Regions from separate parts of the Psychrobacillus sp. FSL H8-0510 genome, predicted to be linked through region 1. Evidence: a T-box and tRNA genes for the amino acid it is inferred to sense, from the RefSeq annotation. Region 1 holds a T-box; the other holds one or more tRNA genes.
The links. The T-box of region 1 lies ahead of pheS (phenylalanine--tRNA ligase subunit alpha). A T-box ahead of a tRNA ligase gene usually reads a tRNA of that ligase, here a tRNA-Phe.
Positions count from the first base shown of each region.

Region 1 (8,150 bases):
TTTGCCGCTAAACTTCCCGTGTGTATAACAGTTCCATCTGCAAGGACAACTTCTAAATCACGAACTTGATCACGCATGACACCATATTTAACAGTTGTAGTCCCACTTGCATTAGTAGCAGCCATTCCACCGAGTGTTGCATCTGCTCCAGGGTCTACGGAGAAGAACAGTCCATACTTTTTTAGTTCTTTGTTTAATTGTGAACGTGTCACCCCAGGTTGTACCTTTACTAGTAAATCATTTTCTCGCACCTCCAATATTTTATCCATTAAAGAGAAGTCAATTGTAATTCCGTTATCATACGGAATTATATGACCTTCTAAACTGGAACCACGTCCAAAAGGGACGACGGGAATCTGATAATGATTGGCTAGTTTCATAATTTCACTAACCTCATTCGTGTTTTTCGGAAATACAACTATGTCAGGAAGACATATCTCATGATACGACTCATCTTTGCTATGTAATTCTCTTACGGTTAGATTGATTGAAACCTGGTCTTCTTTTAAAACTTTTTTTAGTTCAGGTAAAATATTTTCAATAGATGTACTCACTTTATTCGCCTCTTTAATAGAATGATATATTTATTAGAATATTTAGAAGGATTCCAATAAAATGATTATAATCATTAATAATGAAAAGGTAAACTAAGGAAATTGTATTATATGGATATAAAAGTAAATTAATATATTGCATATTGGCTTTAAAAACTAGTGTAATAGTGTTGTAAGCGTTTTATTTAATTTTAAAAATATTTTGACTAAACAAAAATTCCGCGAAGATTTTTTATCTCCACGGAATTTCATTCATTTTGCAAATGCAGTTGCCAATTCGTTTAATACAGATTGTTTGTTAGATTCGTCTGTCATGTTCCACCATTTCTCAAAAAATACACCAAGTCCAGGTAGTAAATGTTCTTCGCCTTTTTGGATAGCATCTTCTACTACACCGCGAATGTCTGATGCAGTGTGACCTTTCATATTAGCAGTTATCGCTTCTCTAATTTGAAAATCCATTTTCATCACTCCTCGCAATTATCTTCCCCAAACTCTCGCCAGTTATACATGATTTTGTTACACTTATATAAAAAAGGCGGTTACATATAGATGAAACGAATTGAATCACCCCAAAATACGCTAGTAAAGCATTGGAAAAAATTATTAAGCGTACGCAAAGAGCGAGATAAAAGTGGCGAATTTCTAATAGAAGGTTATCACCTAATTGAAGAAGCGATAAAACAAAAAGAAAATGTGTTAACAATCATGATCAGTGATAATAGTGAAATTCCTAACAGTTGGGATGTAGACAATTTAGAAATTGTCGAAATAAATGATGTGATTAAGAAAGAACTTGCGGAAACAGAGCATACACAAGGTATATTTGCACATTGTAAACAACAAACTGTGAAGGAAGAAGAGCATGATAACTGGAGTCGTCTATTGTTAATAGATGCTGTGCAGGATCCAGGGAACATCGGTACAATGATTCGGACTGCAGATGCTGCTGGGATTGATGCTGTTATTCTTGGAAAAGGATCTGCAGATGCCTACAATTCAAAAACGTTACGGTCAGCACAAGGATCACATTTTCATGTGCCAATTATTAAAGGAAATCTTCCTGACTGGGTTGAGAAGTTGAAAGAACGAAAAGTAACCGTATTTGGCACAGCTTTTGAAAATTCTACTCCTTATCATGAAGTGAAAAAAGTGGATGCGTTTGCGTTAATCGTTGGAAATGAAGGTAGTGGTATGAACAAAGAGCTTCTCGAGCAAACCGATCAAAATATTATCGTTCCTCTATTGGGACAAGCAGAATCACTAAACGTTGCAGTAGCTACTGGAATTCTGTTATATGGCCTTACTTTAAAATAAATCAGACTTGAACAAAAATACTAAAGTCCGTATAATAGATGTAATATGATATATAAAAGCTGTCATCGGGAAAAGTATATATGCCAATTCGACATAAGGGATTTTACACCTTGACTGAAAGTGTAACTAGAGAATGCATATAGAAGTTCACCCCGTTAGCTGCCACCGGGACCAGCAATTGCTGTAAAGGTGTGCCGGTGTAGAGCCGTTAGTCGAATTGAGTGATTGCACACTGTTTTTGTGCAATAATCAGGGTGGTACCGCGAAATTAGTCCTCGTCCCTTTTATAGGGGCGGGGATTTTTTATTTTGTACATATTTTGAGAAGGGATACTTCTTAGCGAGATAAGGTGCAAAATTTGTTGTCCAATCAGACAAGGCGAATTTGATTAAGGAGAGATCAATAACATGGAAGCACAACTTCAACAGTTAAAAGAAGAAGTACTACAAAAAATTGAAGCTTCAGCGAGCGTCAAAGAACTAAATGACGTGCGTGTTGCCTACTTAGGGAAAAAAGGACCGATTACGGACCTTCTAAAAGGAATGGGTAAACTTCCAGCAGAAGAGCGTCCAAAAATGGGGGCACTAGTAAATGTAGTACGTGAAGAAGTAACTACTGTATTAGAAGCTCGTATGACTTTACTACAAGAACAAGCCATTAATGAACAGCTAGAAAAAGAATCTATTGATGTAACATTACCAGGTCGCCCTATTAAGACTGGAAATCATCATCCACTTACTCGTGTAGTAGAAGAGATTGAAGATTTATTTATCAGCATGGGGTATGAAATTGCGGAAGGTCCAGAAGTAGAGAAAGACTATTATAATTTCGAAGCGTTGAACCTACCAAAAGGTCATCCAGCTCGTGATATGCAGGATTCTTTCTATATTTCAGAGGATATTCTTTTACGTACACATACTTCTCCAGTTCAAGCAAGAACGATGGAAGCAAAAGAAGGGCAACCGATCAAAATTATATGCCCTGGTAAAGTGTATCGTCGTGATAATGATGATGCAACGCACTCACATCAATTCACACAAATTGAAGGGCTTGTAATCGGTGAAAATATTCGAATGAGCGACCTGAAAGGTACTCTTTCTATATTTGCGAAGAAAATGTTCGGGGACGATCGTGAAATTCGTCTGCGCCCAAGCTTTTTCCCATTCACAGAGCCTTCGGTTGAAATGGATATTTCCTGTTTTAAATGTGGCGGCGATGGTTGTAACGTTTGTAAGAAAACAGGGTGGATTGAAATTTTAGGTGCAGGTATGGTTCATCCAAACGTCTTAGAGATGGCTGGATATGATTCTAAAAAACTTTCTGGATTTGCATTTGGTATGGGTCCAGAACGTATTGCAATGTTGAAATATGGAGTGGAAGATATTCGTCATTTCTATACGAATGATGTGCGTTTCTTATCGCAATTCCACCGAACAGAAGTGTAAGGAGGAATTTGACATGTTAGTTTCGACGAAATGGTTATCAGAATATGTAAATACACAAGGGTTAGATCCAAAAGATTTAGGAGAGAAAATCACACGTGCAGGTATTGAAGTGGATGCTGTGATTGATCGTTCTCATGGAATGACAAATGTTGTCGTTGGGTATGTAAAAGAAAAAGTGAAACATCCGGAAGCGGATAAGCTGAATATTTGTCAGGTAGATGTTGGCGAAGAGACTACTCAAATTATCTGTGGAGCACCTAATGTAGAAGCAGGACAAAAAGTAATCGTTGCTCGTCCAGGAGCAGTACTTCCAGGCGGCATGAAGATTAAAAAAGCCAAGCTTCGCGGAGAAGAATCAAACGGTATGATTTGTTCGCTTCAAGAATTAGGGATTGAAGGACGCCTTGTTTCTAAAGCGTATGCGGATGGAATTTATGTTCTTCCGGAAACAGCAGTTCCAGGGGAAAGTGTACTCCCATTACTAGGCTTAGATGATGTAGTTTTAGAACTTGGGTTAACGCCTAACCGTTCGGACGCATTAAGTATGCTCGGAGTTGCTTATGAAGTTGGTGCAATTTTATCTGAGGATATGCAGTATCCTGAAGCATCTTATTCGGAAAGCAATGAAAAAGCCTCTGATTATTTGAACTTAAAAGTAGAGGCAATGGAAGAAAATCCAATGTATATTGCAAAAGTTGTGAAGAATATTCAAGTGAAAGAATCACCACTTTGGTTACAACATCGTTTAATGGCTGCAGGTGTTCGTCCACATAATAATGTAGTAGATATTACGAACTATGTATTGATGGAATACGGTCAGCCTCTACATGCATTTGACTATGATCGTCTAGAAACGAAAGAAATTGTTGTTCGTCTTGCAAGTGAAGGGGAAAAAATTGTTACCCTTGATGATCAAGAACGTACATTAAAATCGAATCATTTAGTTATTACAAACGGTAAAGAGCCAATTGCCATTGCCGGTGTAATGGGTGGGGCTAATTCGGAAGTTCATAATGGTACGACAACGGTAGTTATCGAGGCAGCATACTTTGCTAGCGGATCAGTTCGTCAAACTTCAAAAGATCACAACCTACGCAGTGATGCGAGTGCGCGTTTTGAAAAAGGTGTCGATCCTAACCGTGTAATTCTTGCGGCAGAACGTGCAGCAAGTCTTCTTGCAGAGTTAGCAGGAGGAGAAGTGTTAGCTGGTTCAGTAATGGTTGATGAGCTAGACAAAACTCCAGCTGAAGTGGTTGTATCTCCGGACTTCATCAATAACCGTTTAGGGATGAAAATATCCTTAGAGGATATGACATCAATTTTAACTAGATTGAAATTTGACTACCAAGCAGCGAATGGTCTTTTGTACATTAAAGCGCCAACTCGTCGTCAAGATATTAAAATTGAAGAAGATATAATAGAAGAAATTGCTCGTATGTATGGCTATGATGAAATCCCAATGACTTTACCAGTTGAGGAATCTAAACCAGGCGGATTATCATCTTACCAAGCAAAACGTCGTCAAGTACGTGCATATCTAGAAGGTGCAGGTCTTTACCAGGCGATTACGTATTCATTAACTTCTAAAGAAATGTCTCAAAAATTTGCTTTAGAAACTGCTCCTGTAACCGAGTTATTAATGCCAATGAGTGAAGATCGTAGTATCCTTCGTCAAAGCTTGATACCACATTTACTAGAGGCAGTAACATATAATACAGCGCGCCAAGCAGATACAGTTGCGCTTTATGAAGTAGGATCTGTTTTCTTAGGCGAAACAGAATCAGGTTTACCTCATGAGCAAGAGCATCTAGCAGCAGTAATTTCTGGTAAATGGTTAGATCATAGCTGGCAGGGTGAGAAAAAAGCAGTTGATTTCTTTGTGTTAAAAGGAATTGTAGAAGGATTAATGGAACTTCTTGGTCTTTCAAAAGAAGTTGTATTTGAACGTACTGAAGTAGACGGGTTACATCCTGGACGTACTGCTTCTATCAAATTAGCTGGAGAGGAATTTGGGTTAATCGCTCAATTACATCCATCAGAGCAAAAAACTCGTGATTTAAAAGAAACCTATGTATTGGAATTGAACTTAGCCAAAGTGTTAAACAAAGAAGTTGAAGCATTGTATTATGCACCAGTTTCTAAATTCCCGTCCATTTCACGTGATATTGCATTAGTCGTAGATAGTGAAAAAGCTACTGGAGAACTGCAAGCAATTATCCATTTATCTGGTGGTAGATTACTTAAAAATGTACATCTATTCGATTTATATGAAGGAGAAAAAATGGAACCAGGCAAGAAGTCGGTTGCATTCTCCCTAACATATTTCGATCCAGAGCGTACACTTACAGATGAAGAAGTAGTAAATGCTCATAACAAAGTATTAAAAGCACTTGCTGAAAAAGCAGGAGCAGAGTTAAGAGGATAATGAATACATTTAGAGCAGTGCCAAATGGTGCTGCTCTTTTTTTATGCATTTTTTATCAATTAAAAATAATTCAGAATAGTGTTTGAATTGTGCGGTGCATAGGGAATAGAAAAAAAGGGGAGGGGTTTTATGGGATTAGGTTTTTGGACATGGACGATAACCATTATATTATCTTTGTTCTTTATTGGTATGTCGTTTTTCTTTAAAAAGAAGGCGGACGCAAGTTTTGCTCATTATGCGATAGCTGGAGGGACACTGCCTTTTTTCTTATTATTATTTACTGATATTGCTACTATTATGGGCGTTGGAAATTTTGTTGGTCATTCATCTAAGGGATATGAGATTGGGATAGCTAATATACCTTTTGTTATTGGTGAGCAAGGAGCCAAAATCATATTTGCTCTCGTATTTGCGGGATTTGCTGCAAAATTTACATACAAAACATTAGCAGAAATGATGAATGATTTAATCGTACGCGATCGTATCACTCGAAGTCTAGTTGCCATTTTGACTTCATCTATTATGATTGCTTGGGTCAGTGGCCAGGCTATGGGTATGGGTGCCTTGTTCTCGACTTTTACAGGGGCTGATCCTATTCTAATGATATTAGTATTCTCGGCAGTGTTTATCATTTACACAGCTGTAGGTGGTATGTATTCAGTGGTATGGACAGACCTTATTCAAGGAGCAATTCTTATCGCAATAGCAGTGTGGTTTTACTTTCAAGTATTTAATCGAATTGATTTTAGCTATTCAACTCTTAAATCGGGTTTAGCAGATGTTGGATCGGGTGAACTAATTCAAATGAATTTATCTGTAATGGAAGTGTTAACGCTGTTTGTGACAGGAACGTTGGGTGTCTTAGCTGCACAAGTGTATTGGCAGCGTTGCTTTGCTTCTAAAAGTTCTAAGTCAGCAAGTCGTGCCATGCTTATCAGTGGGGTTGTTGCAATTATCTTTACGATTCTAGCAACTATTAGTGGGTTGATAGTTAAGATTCAAAATCCCACGCTCGATGCCAAAAATGCTATATCGTGGTTGATATTAGAAGAAATGACGCAATTTGCAGCGTTGGCTTTCTTTATCATGATTTTCATGGCTGCCATTTCTAGCGCTTCATCTCTTCTGCATTCTGCTGCTGTTGTAATCATCAATGATTTGGTTATTCCAAATATGAAAGAAAAAGAAGATGCATTTTATCTTAAGTTAACAAGAGTTAGTGTGGTTGTGTTTGGTATGTTCACGATAGTTACTGCTATTTGGGCAGATTCTATTATTGACTTATTTTCTCTTGCATATTCGATGGCCGGTGGTGGAGTTGTTCCGGTATTAATAGTAGGGTTAATATGGAAGAATAAGAAAACCTCCGCCTTTGAGATGGGAACAAGAAATAGTCGTGTTTCTGTTTGGGGAGCACGTACTGGTATTTTGGCTGGAGCAGTTGTTTCGTTAACAATAGGAATATTATGGGGTGTCCTTGCATCAGTTATTATGACAATAGTTTTCTCGAAATTTTTACCTTCGAAAGAAACAATGATTAGTTAGGTGGAAAAAACCTCCATCCAAATGAAAAACCCTGCTTTCGCAGGGCTTATCATTTGGATGGAGGTAGATTATGACTAATCCACCAATCCACATGATCTAAATTGAAAACGATCATATTTGCCATTGGTTTTAAATGAGGAATCTCTCTTTTTATAATTAGTATGTCGATTTCCTCTTCAGTAAGTGGATATCCTACGGTATCTAAATATAAAGATAGCTTTTTAACTCCATAGGCTCTTCTCAATTAATCACCTCCCACCAAAATCTCTTTCCATAAAGAAAGTTTAGTAAAAGGTACTAATTTCAACTCTATATATGTTTAATACCCATTTTCACATAAAATAATCATCCGTTTATTTTATGTTTCCGTATAGTCAGTAGTATTCCAAATAAGACTCCGATGAAGGACATTGCTGAAATGATAAAGTAAAAAGTCTGCCCCCCAAATTCTTTATAGAGGAAACCACCTGCATATGACGCAATAATACTAGATAAGCCAAAGAATAATAATGCTAAAACAGTTTGTCCAGTAGCTCGCCATTCCTTAGGCATAATATTATATAAATATTGAATAGCGGCGGTGTAGAAAATAGGGAATGTTAACATTTGTAATACTTGTAAGACAGTTAGAGTAACAGGGTTTGTGACATAGCCTGATATAAAAAAACGTAAGAAGTAAAAGAAAGTAGCAATCGTAATAATCTCCAACTCTTTACCTTTTCGAAGCCACCAAAAGCTGAGTGCAAAAATAATGATTTCACTACCACCTGCTAAGAAAAAAGCAATCCCTACTAAGGATGTGTCTCCTCCCAGTGCTTTGATATGTATTCCTAGAAATGTATCGTTCATACGTGCAGGGACAGA
Region 1 covers NZ_JBBOYZ010000001.1:2,433,433-2,441,582, reverse strand. The annotation lists gene MHI40_RS12360 (FAD-binding oxidoreductase) at 1-554, opposite strand, end outside; gene sspI (small acid-soluble spore protein SspI) at 807-1,016, opposite strand; gene MHI40_RS12350 (TrmH family RNA methyltransferase) at 1,107-1,871, shown strand; T-box leader at 1,924-2,157, shown strand; gene pheS (phenylalanine--tRNA ligase subunit alpha) at 2,279-3,316, shown strand; gene pheT (phenylalanine--tRNA ligase subunit beta) at 3,330-5,741, shown strand; gene MHI40_RS12335 (sodium:solute symporter family protein) at 5,871-7,286, shown strand; gene MHI40_RS12330 (hypothetical protein) at 7,336-7,530, opposite strand; gene MHI40_RS12325 (MFS transporter) at 7,632-8,150, opposite strand, start outside.

Region 2 (8,150 bases), 170 kb from region 1:
ATCCCGGGTTACCGAATTCAGACAAACTCCGAATGCCAATGATTTATGTTTGGGAGTCAGACTGCGAGTGATAAGATCCGTAGTCAAGAGGGAAACAGCCCAGACCACCAGCTAAGGTCCCAAAGTATTTGTTAAGTGGAAAAGGATGTGGCGTTGCTTAGACAACCAGGATGTTGGCTTAGAAGCAGCCATCATTTAAAGAGTGCGTAATAGCTCACTGGTCGAGTGACGCTGCGCCGAAAATGTATCGGGGCTAAACAAATCACCGAAGCTGTGGATTGATACCTTTGGTATCAGTGGTAGGAGAGCGTTCTAAGGGCGTTGAAGTCAGACCGGAAGGACTGGTGGAGCGCTTAGAAGTGAGAATGCCGGTATGAGTAGCGAAAGACGGGTGAGAATCCCGTCCACCGTATGACTAAGGTTTCCTGAGGAAGGCTCGTCCGCTCAGGGTTAGTCGGGACCTAAGCCGAGGCCGATAGGCGTAGGCGATGGATAACAGGTTGATATTCCTGTACCACCAAACCACCGTTTGAGTAATGGGGGGACGCAGAAGGATAGGGTAAGCATGCTGTTGGTTATGCATGTCCAAGCAGTAAGGTGTGAATGTAGGCAAATCCGCATTCTTTAACATTGAGCTGTGATGGCGAGGACGTATGTCTAGAGTTCCTGATTTCACACTGCCAAGAAAAGCCTCTAGCGAGGTGAAAGGTGCCCGTACCGCAAACCGACACAGGTAGTCGAGGAGAGAATCCTAAGGTGAGCGAGAGAACTCTCGTTAAGGAACTCGGCAAAATGACCCCGTAACTTCGGGAGAAGGGGTGCTCTTTTGGGTTCATAGCCTAGAAGAGCCGCAGTGAATAGGCCCAGGCGACTGTTTAGCAAAAACACAGGTCTATGCAAAACCGTAAGGTGAAGTATATGGGCTGACGCCTGCCCGGTGCTGGAAGGTTAAGAGGAGTGCTTAGCGCAAGCGAAGGTGCGAATTGAAGCCCCAGTAAACGGCGGCCGTAACTATAACGGTCCTAAGGTAGCGAAATTCCTTGTCGGGTAAGTTCCGACCCGCACGAAAGGCGTAACGATCTGGGCACTGTCTCAACGAGAGACTCGGTGAAATTATAGTACCTGTGAAGATGCAGGTTACCCGCGACAGGACGGAAAGACCCCGTGGAGCTTTACTATAGCTTGATATTGAATTTTGGTGCAACTTGTACAGGATAGGCAGGAGCCTTAGAGCCCGGAGCGCCAGCTTCGGAGGAGGCGTCGGTGGGATACTGCCCTGGTTGTATTGAAATTCTAACCCATACCCGTAACCCGGGTAGGAGACAGTGTCAGGCGGGTAGTTTGACTGGGGCGGTCGCCTCCTAAAGTGTAACGGAGGCGCCCAAAGGTTCCCTCAGAATGGTTGGAAATCATTCGAAGAGTGTAAAGGCAGAAGGGAGCTTGACTGCGAGACCTACAAGTCGAGCAGGGTCGAAAGACGGGCTTAGTGATCCGGTGGTTCCGCATGGAAGGGCCATCGCTCAACGGATAAAAGCTACCCCGGGGATAACAGGCTTATCTCCCCCAAGAGTCCACATCGACGGGGAGGTTTGGCACCTCGATGTCGGCTCATCGCATCCTGGGGCTGTAGTCGGTCCCAAGGGTTGGGCTGTTCGCCCATTAAAGCGGTACGCGAGCTGGGTTCAGAACGTCGTGAGACAGTTCGGTCCCTATCCGTCGTGGGCGTAGGAAATTTGAGAGGAGCTGTCCTTAGTACGAGAGGACCGGGATGGACACACCGCTGGTGTACCAGTTGTTCTGCCAAGAGCATCGCTGGGTAGCTATGTGTGGACGGGATAAGTGCTGAAAGCATCTAAGCACGAAGCCCCCCTCAAGATGAGATTTCCCATTACGCAAGTAAGTAAGATCCCTCAAAGACGATGAGGTAGATAGGTTCGGGGTGGAAGCGTGGCGACACGTGCAGCTGACGAATACTAATCGATCGAGGACTTAACCAAATTTGTTTAACGTAACAATGTCGTTTATCCAGTTTTGAAAGAATAAAATTTTTTTAAAATAACTCTTGTAATATTCTACAGAGTTGGTATAATAAAACTTGTCTTTCAATAATTATTCAAGTCTAGTGATGATGGCGAAGAGGTCACACCCGTTCCCATACCGAACACGGAAGTTAAGCTCTTCAGCGCCGATGGTAGTTGGGGGGTTCCCCCTGTGAGAGTAGGACGTCGCTGGGCTTGCAATAAATACATAACTTACCCAGGAGGATTAGCTCAGCTGGGAGAGCATCTGCCTTACAAGCAGAGGGTCGGCGGTTCGAGCCCGTCATCCTCCACCATATATTTACTCCTGCCGGAGTAGCTCAACTGGTAGAGCAACTGACTTGTAATCAGTAGGTTGAGGGTTCAAGTCCTTTCTCCGGCACCATTTTCCGAGCCATTAGCTCAGTTGGTAGAGCATCTGACTTTTAATCAGAGGGTCGTAGGTTCGAATCCTACATGGCTCATCACTTTTTCAGTGAATTATGTATGCGGGTGTGGCGGAACTGGCAGACGCACTAGACTTAGGATCTAGCGCCGCAAGGCGTGGGGGTTCGACTCCCTTCACCCGCACCATTTAATTTAATAACCGAGCGGAAGTAGTTCAGTGGTAGAACACCACCTTGCCAAGGTGGGGGTCGCGAGTTCGAACCTCGTCTTCCGCTCCAAAGATTCACTAAAGTGCCGGGGTGGCGGAACTGGCAGACGCACAGGACTTAAAATCCTGCGGTAGGTGACTACCGTACCGGTTCGATTCCGGTCCTCGGCACCACTTTTTTGAAACATTGCGCTCGTAGCTCAATTGGATAGAGCACTTGACTACGAATCAAGAGGTTGCAGGTTCGAGTCCTGCCGAGCGCACCATATAACGGGAAGTAGCTCAGCTTGGTAGAGCACTTGGTTTGGGACCAAGGGGTCGCAGGTTCGAATCCTGTCTTCCCGACCAGTTATTATTTATGGGGCCTTAGCTCAGCTGGGAGAGCGCCTGCCTTGCACGCAGGAGGTCAGCGGTTCGATCCCGCTAGGCTCCACCATTTATAAAATTAGTTTGAAAATCATGGCGGTGTAGCTCAGTTGGCTAGAGCACTCGGTTCATACCCGAAAGGTCGTGGGTTCGACTCCCTCTGCCGCCATCTTAAGGACCTTTAGCTCAGTTGGTTAGAGCAGACGGCTCATAACCGTCCGGTCGCAGGTTCGAGTCCTGCAAGGTCCACCAACAATGTCTTGGAGGAATACCCAAGTTCGGCTGAAGGGATCGGTCTTGAAAACCGACAGGCGGGTCATACCGCGCGGGGGTTCGAATCCCTCTTCCTCCTCCATTTTTATCTTATTGTTTGTGGAAGTAATAATAATCCTTAAGTATTTTATTGTCGCGGGGTGGAGCAGTGGTAGCTCGTCGGGCTCATAACCCGAAGGTCGCAGGTTCAAATCCTGTCCCCGCAACCAAATGGTCCCGTGGTGTAGCGGTTAACATGCCTGCCTGTCACGCAGGAGATCGCCGGTTCGATCCCGGTCGGGACCGCCATTTATTTAATAATATTAATACATATCAATTGTAAATATAGCCTAAACAATTAGCTTTTATTTTAAGATTGAAGAGGCTCAGTAGCTCAGTCGGTAGAGCAAAGGACTGAAAATCCTTGTGTCGGCGGTTCGATTCCGTCCTGAGCCACCATTTAATGCGGGTGTAGTTTAGTGGTAAAACCTCAGCCTTCCAAGCTGATGATGAGAGTTCGATTCTCTTCACCCGCTCCAAAATAATGGGCCTATAGCTCAGCTGGTTAGAGCGCACGCCTGATAAGCGTGAGGTCGATGGTTCGAGTCCATTTAGGCCCACCATTATTCCGAAGTAGCTCAGTGGTAGAGCAATCGACTGTTAATCGATTGGTCGTAGGTTCGAGTCCTACCTTCGGAGCCATATATGGGGAAGTACTCAAGTGGCTGAAGAGGCGCCCCTGCTAAGGGTGTAGGTCGGGCAACCGGCGCGAGGGTTCAAATCCCTCCTTCTCCGCCATATATTGGCCCCTTGGTCAAGCGGTTAAGACACCGCCCTTTCACGGCGGTAACACGGGTTCGAATCCCGTAGGGGTCATACTCAAAAAAAGGTAACCAATCATTGGTTACCTTTTTTTATGTTTAACTTTTATTTTATTCCTTTCCCTTTTTCTATGTATGGAAAGGTCAGTCAATAGAATGTATACAACATAATGACCAGTGATACCGCATGAATAATGAACCTAAGGTTATATTTATAGTGGTTTTAAAATATGATATAATTTCCAATGAAGGGAGAGGTTATAGTTGTTTCAAAAATTTAGTAAAGTTATGCTCATACTTGTACTAGCGGTAGGCTTCACAAGCTTAGGTAACATGCAAGCAGACGCAGCTACAAACAAAGTTATGTGGGGAAAAACAGAGTTAAAACAAGGGCAAATAGGTAAAGTAACAATTCTTGCAGACACGAATTTAGTTAAAGTTGGCTCCAATGGATCACTTAATAAAGTACGCACACTAAAAAAAGGTGATGAATATAGAGTCTATACGTATAAGGGAACAAATGGTGGCTTATATGGAGTAGGGGCAAGTAGTTTCGTACAAAAAGGTTCTAAAGTGAAATATGAAACTCCATCTAAAAGTAAGCTAGCTTTGCTTAATAAAGAAGTAATTGGTGGGCTAACTCCAAAAGCAGGGATGAAGCTTGTTTATTCTCCAAGCTTTACTGAAAATACACAAAATGAATTTACTGTTAGTGATTCCTATAATTCTGAATACGATGTGACGGAAGCTTTTTTAATGAAGAAAGGTAATTCCCTAAATAGTTTTACTTATATTGAACATAAAGATCGTTTAATATTTGGGGTAGGTCATACAGATTGGGCCATACTTGATATTGCTTTTCCATTGATTGAAGGAAAAACAACGAAAGAATATTATTTAACAGAGGACAACAGTCAAGCTTTTTATAATGTAAATGTGGAAAGTACTACTAGTACGGTTAAAGTAAAAGCCGGAACATTCCAAAACGTGGTAGTTGTTCGCACAAACTATGGCTACACGTTCTATATCGCACCTGGAATCGGAATTATCAAGCTTGTCGATAAAAAAGGTGTACTTAAAGCAGAGTTATTATCCTATAAATAAGAAAAAAACCAGAGTGCTAGCTTTTTACTAGCATTCTGGTTTTTTAAAATATTATAAATAATAGCCAATCAATAGACCTAAGCCTAAAAGGAATACAAAAATCGTATTCGTAAGAGCGGTGTCTTTCATAGCAGGCGCAACTTTAACTGGATTTTCTGTTTGTTTAAATAATTTTATCGCATGTATAGGTTTTTTTAAACTCAATAAAACTAATAAACTCCATGGAGTTATTATTTGCAAAACTACTAAACCTATAATCCATAGGTAAGACAAAACAAAATAGGAAGCTAGAATTGTAATTGCTGTTTTCCGACCAACTAATATAGCCATCGTTTTTCGTCCGCCTATTGTGTCTTCTACTAAATCGCGAATATTATTAGATAGCATGATTGCTGCTACTAGCAGAGCACTTGGTACAGATAAAAATACAGCGAATAAAGGCACTGAACCTACTTGAATATAAACTGCAATTAAAACAATAAGCATCCCCATAAATAACCCACTGAAAAGCTCACCAAAGGGAGTACTAGAAATAGGGTAAGGTCCCCCAGTATAGAAATATCCCACTGCCATAGAAATTGCACCGACTATTAATAATAGCCAAGAACTTTCATAACAAATATAGATACCTAATATAGCAGCTATTACATATAGCAATAGAGCTAGTTGCATTACCGTTTTGGGTTTTACACCATTCCTAACAATTGCCCCACCAATACCGACCGATTCCTCGCTATCGAGACCTCGTACAAAATCATAATACTCATTAAACATATTTGTAGCAGCTTGTATCAGTAGACAAGCTAATAACATAGCAATAAACAATAGCCAATCAATATTTGCCTCGTATAGGGCAATCATTGTACCAAGAAAAACTGGTGCAAATGAGGCAGTTAGGGTATGTGGTCTTGTCAGTTTCCACCATACGCGCCAGCCCTTGTCAGCTTGAAATTCGTGTGACATATTTTTTCTCTCCTTTAAAAGAATCCAATATCAATTTTAACATAAATTTATAGCTAAATGTGTGCTGAAATGTGTAGAAAGATGTATGATTAAAGGTAGAGTAAATTAGTTAACCTAGATAAAAGAGTAGTTACTAAACGGAGGTCATATTTATGCCGAAAACCACCGGTACCATTAATACAAAATACCGTTTTTATACGGAAACAATAGAAGTATCAAGATTATCTGCACAAGCTTTTTTTGAAGCAGGGGATGAATTATATAAAGGGAAACGTTATTTTTGGCAAAACAAAGAGAAGACATTGACCTTAGTAGGATTGGGACATGCTCATACTATTACAAATAACTTAGAAGATAATAGATATAAGGATATTGATACAAAATGGAAGGAACTTTGCCAGTCATCATTAAAGGAAAAAGCGGATGTATCTCCTATCCTATTTGGCGGGTTTGCTTTCGATCCAAAAAACAAGATTTCTTCGGAATGGGATACATTTCCTTCTGCATTCTTTGTCGTGTCTACGTTTCAGCTAGTTATCCAACATGATCAGGCATTCGTGAACATTCACTATATTACGGACGAAGCAAAGAGTACGGAAACGTTTGAACTGTTACGTATAGAAAGAGATGCGTTAATACACACTGCTCAAGTAAAAGAGTTAAGGGTACATGAAAAACCGTCCTTGATCAAACGAGAAGACCGGTTGAAGAACGAGTATTTACATGCTGTAGAGGATGTAACGAAGAGAATTCGAAAAGATGAAGTCCAAAAAGTAGTTATAGCTAGATCACTTAAACTGACATTTGCTGATACTTTCTCACCAGCAACAGCAATATATAATGCTTCCATGGAGCAACCTGAAAGTTATCTATTTGGATTAGAAAATGGAGAGAAAATCTTTTTTGGTGCAACACCAGAGCGACTTGTTAAAGTAGAAAATGACAAAGCCCAATCTGCTGGACTTGCCGGTTCTACGAGAAGAGGAAAGCATTCTCTTGAGGATAAAGAGCTTGGAGAGGCATTATTATCAGATCCCAAAAATTTAGGTGAGCATAAATATGTAGTGGAAATGATTAAAAAAGTATTCATGCAATATTGTGAAGACGTCAAAGTACCCACTAGACCAAAGCTTATGAAAATTAGAGATATTCAGCATTTATATTCTCCGATTGAAGGAAGTCTGAAAAAGAATTCATCGCTTTTTGAGCTAGTACAGGCTTTACATCCTACTCCAGCACTAGGTGGGGAGCCACGCCAGGATGCGATTAAGATTATTCGCGAATCGGAACAGATGAATCGTGGGTATTATGCTGCTCCAATTGGCTGGATAAACGCTGAAGGAGACGGGGAGTTCGCTGTTGGAATACGTTCTGCTTTAGTAGAAAATGAACACGCCTATTTATATGCAGGTGGCGGAATCGTTGCCGAATCATCCTCCATAGAGGAATTTGAAGAAACACGAGTGAAGTTCCGTCCAATGCTTCGAACACTTGGAGGAAATATGAATGACTAACATCGAGTATTTAACATCTTATGTAAATCACTTTGTAGAAACAATTAGACAGGCAGGTGTTCAGGACATAGTGATGTGTCCTGGTTCACGGTCTACTCCTCTGGCATATGCATTTGCCAAAAGTGAGGGTTTTCAATTTTATAGACAAATAGATGAACGTTCCGCCGGTTACTTTGCTCTTGGCATTGCGAAAGCTAAGAAAATTCCAGTTGTGCTTTTATGTACTTCTGGAACCGCTGCTGCAAACTTTTTTCCAGCTATTGTAGAAGCGTATTATGCTCGTATACCGCTATTAGTTGTTACAGCTGATCGTCCACATGAACTTAGAGAAGTGGGAGCACCTCAAGCAATAGACCAGCTTCATCTATATGGAAAGCATGTTAAATGGGCAGTAGACTTTCCTCTACCGGAATCAGAAGCAAATTTAGCGTTTGTAGAGCGTCATATTCAGCGTGCAGTGTCTACTTCCAAAACTGCTCCGATGGGACCTGTTCAT
Region 2 covers NZ_JBBOYZ010000001.1:2,605,029-2,613,178, reverse strand. The annotation lists rRNA gene MHI40_RS13275 (23S ribosomal RNA) at 1-1,997, shown strand, start outside; rRNA gene rrf (5S ribosomal RNA) at 2,119-2,234, shown strand; tRNA gene MHI40_RS13265 (tRNA-Val) at 2,260-2,335, shown strand; tRNA gene MHI40_RS13260 (tRNA-Thr) at 2,349-2,424, shown strand; tRNA gene MHI40_RS13255 (tRNA-Lys) at 2,431-2,503, shown strand; tRNA gene MHI40_RS13250 (tRNA-Leu) at 2,528-2,612, shown strand; tRNA gene MHI40_RS13245 (tRNA-Gly) at 2,630-2,704, shown strand; tRNA gene MHI40_RS13240 (tRNA-Leu) at 2,720-2,808, shown strand; tRNA gene MHI40_RS13235 (tRNA-Arg) at 2,824-2,900, shown strand; tRNA gene MHI40_RS13230 (tRNA-Pro) at 2,906-2,982, shown strand; tRNA gene MHI40_RS13225 (tRNA-Ala) at 2,995-3,070, shown strand; tRNA gene MHI40_RS13220 (tRNA-Met) at 3,096-3,169, shown strand; tRNA gene MHI40_RS13215 (tRNA-Ile) at 3,176-3,252, shown strand; tRNA gene MHI40_RS13210 (tRNA-Ser) at 3,263-3,355, shown strand; tRNA gene MHI40_RS13205 (tRNA-Met) at 3,408-3,482, shown strand; tRNA gene MHI40_RS13200 (tRNA-Asp) at 3,486-3,561, shown strand; tRNA gene MHI40_RS13195 (tRNA-Phe) at 3,636-3,711, shown strand; tRNA gene MHI40_RS13190 (tRNA-Gly) at 3,718-3,791, shown strand; tRNA gene MHI40_RS13185 (tRNA-Ile) at 3,799-3,875, shown strand; tRNA gene MHI40_RS13180 (tRNA-Asn) at 3,880-3,954, shown strand; tRNA gene MHI40_RS13175 (tRNA-Ser) at 3,960-4,050, shown strand; tRNA gene MHI40_RS13170 (tRNA-Glu) at 4,057-4,128, shown strand; gene MHI40_RS13165 (hypothetical protein) at 4,338-5,177, shown strand; gene MHI40_RS13160 (1,4-dihydroxy-2-naphthoate polyprenyltransferase) at 5,229-6,140, opposite strand; gene MHI40_RS13155 (isochorismate synthase) at 6,293-7,654, shown strand; gene menD (2-succinyl-5-enolpyruvyl-6-hydroxy-3-cyclohexene-1-carboxylic-acid synthase) at 7,647-8,150, shown strand, end outside.
Region 2: it has a tRNA-Phe gene. The T-box ahead of pheS (phenylalanine--tRNA ligase subunit alpha) is inferred to sense a tRNA for this amino acid. The anticodon was not compared.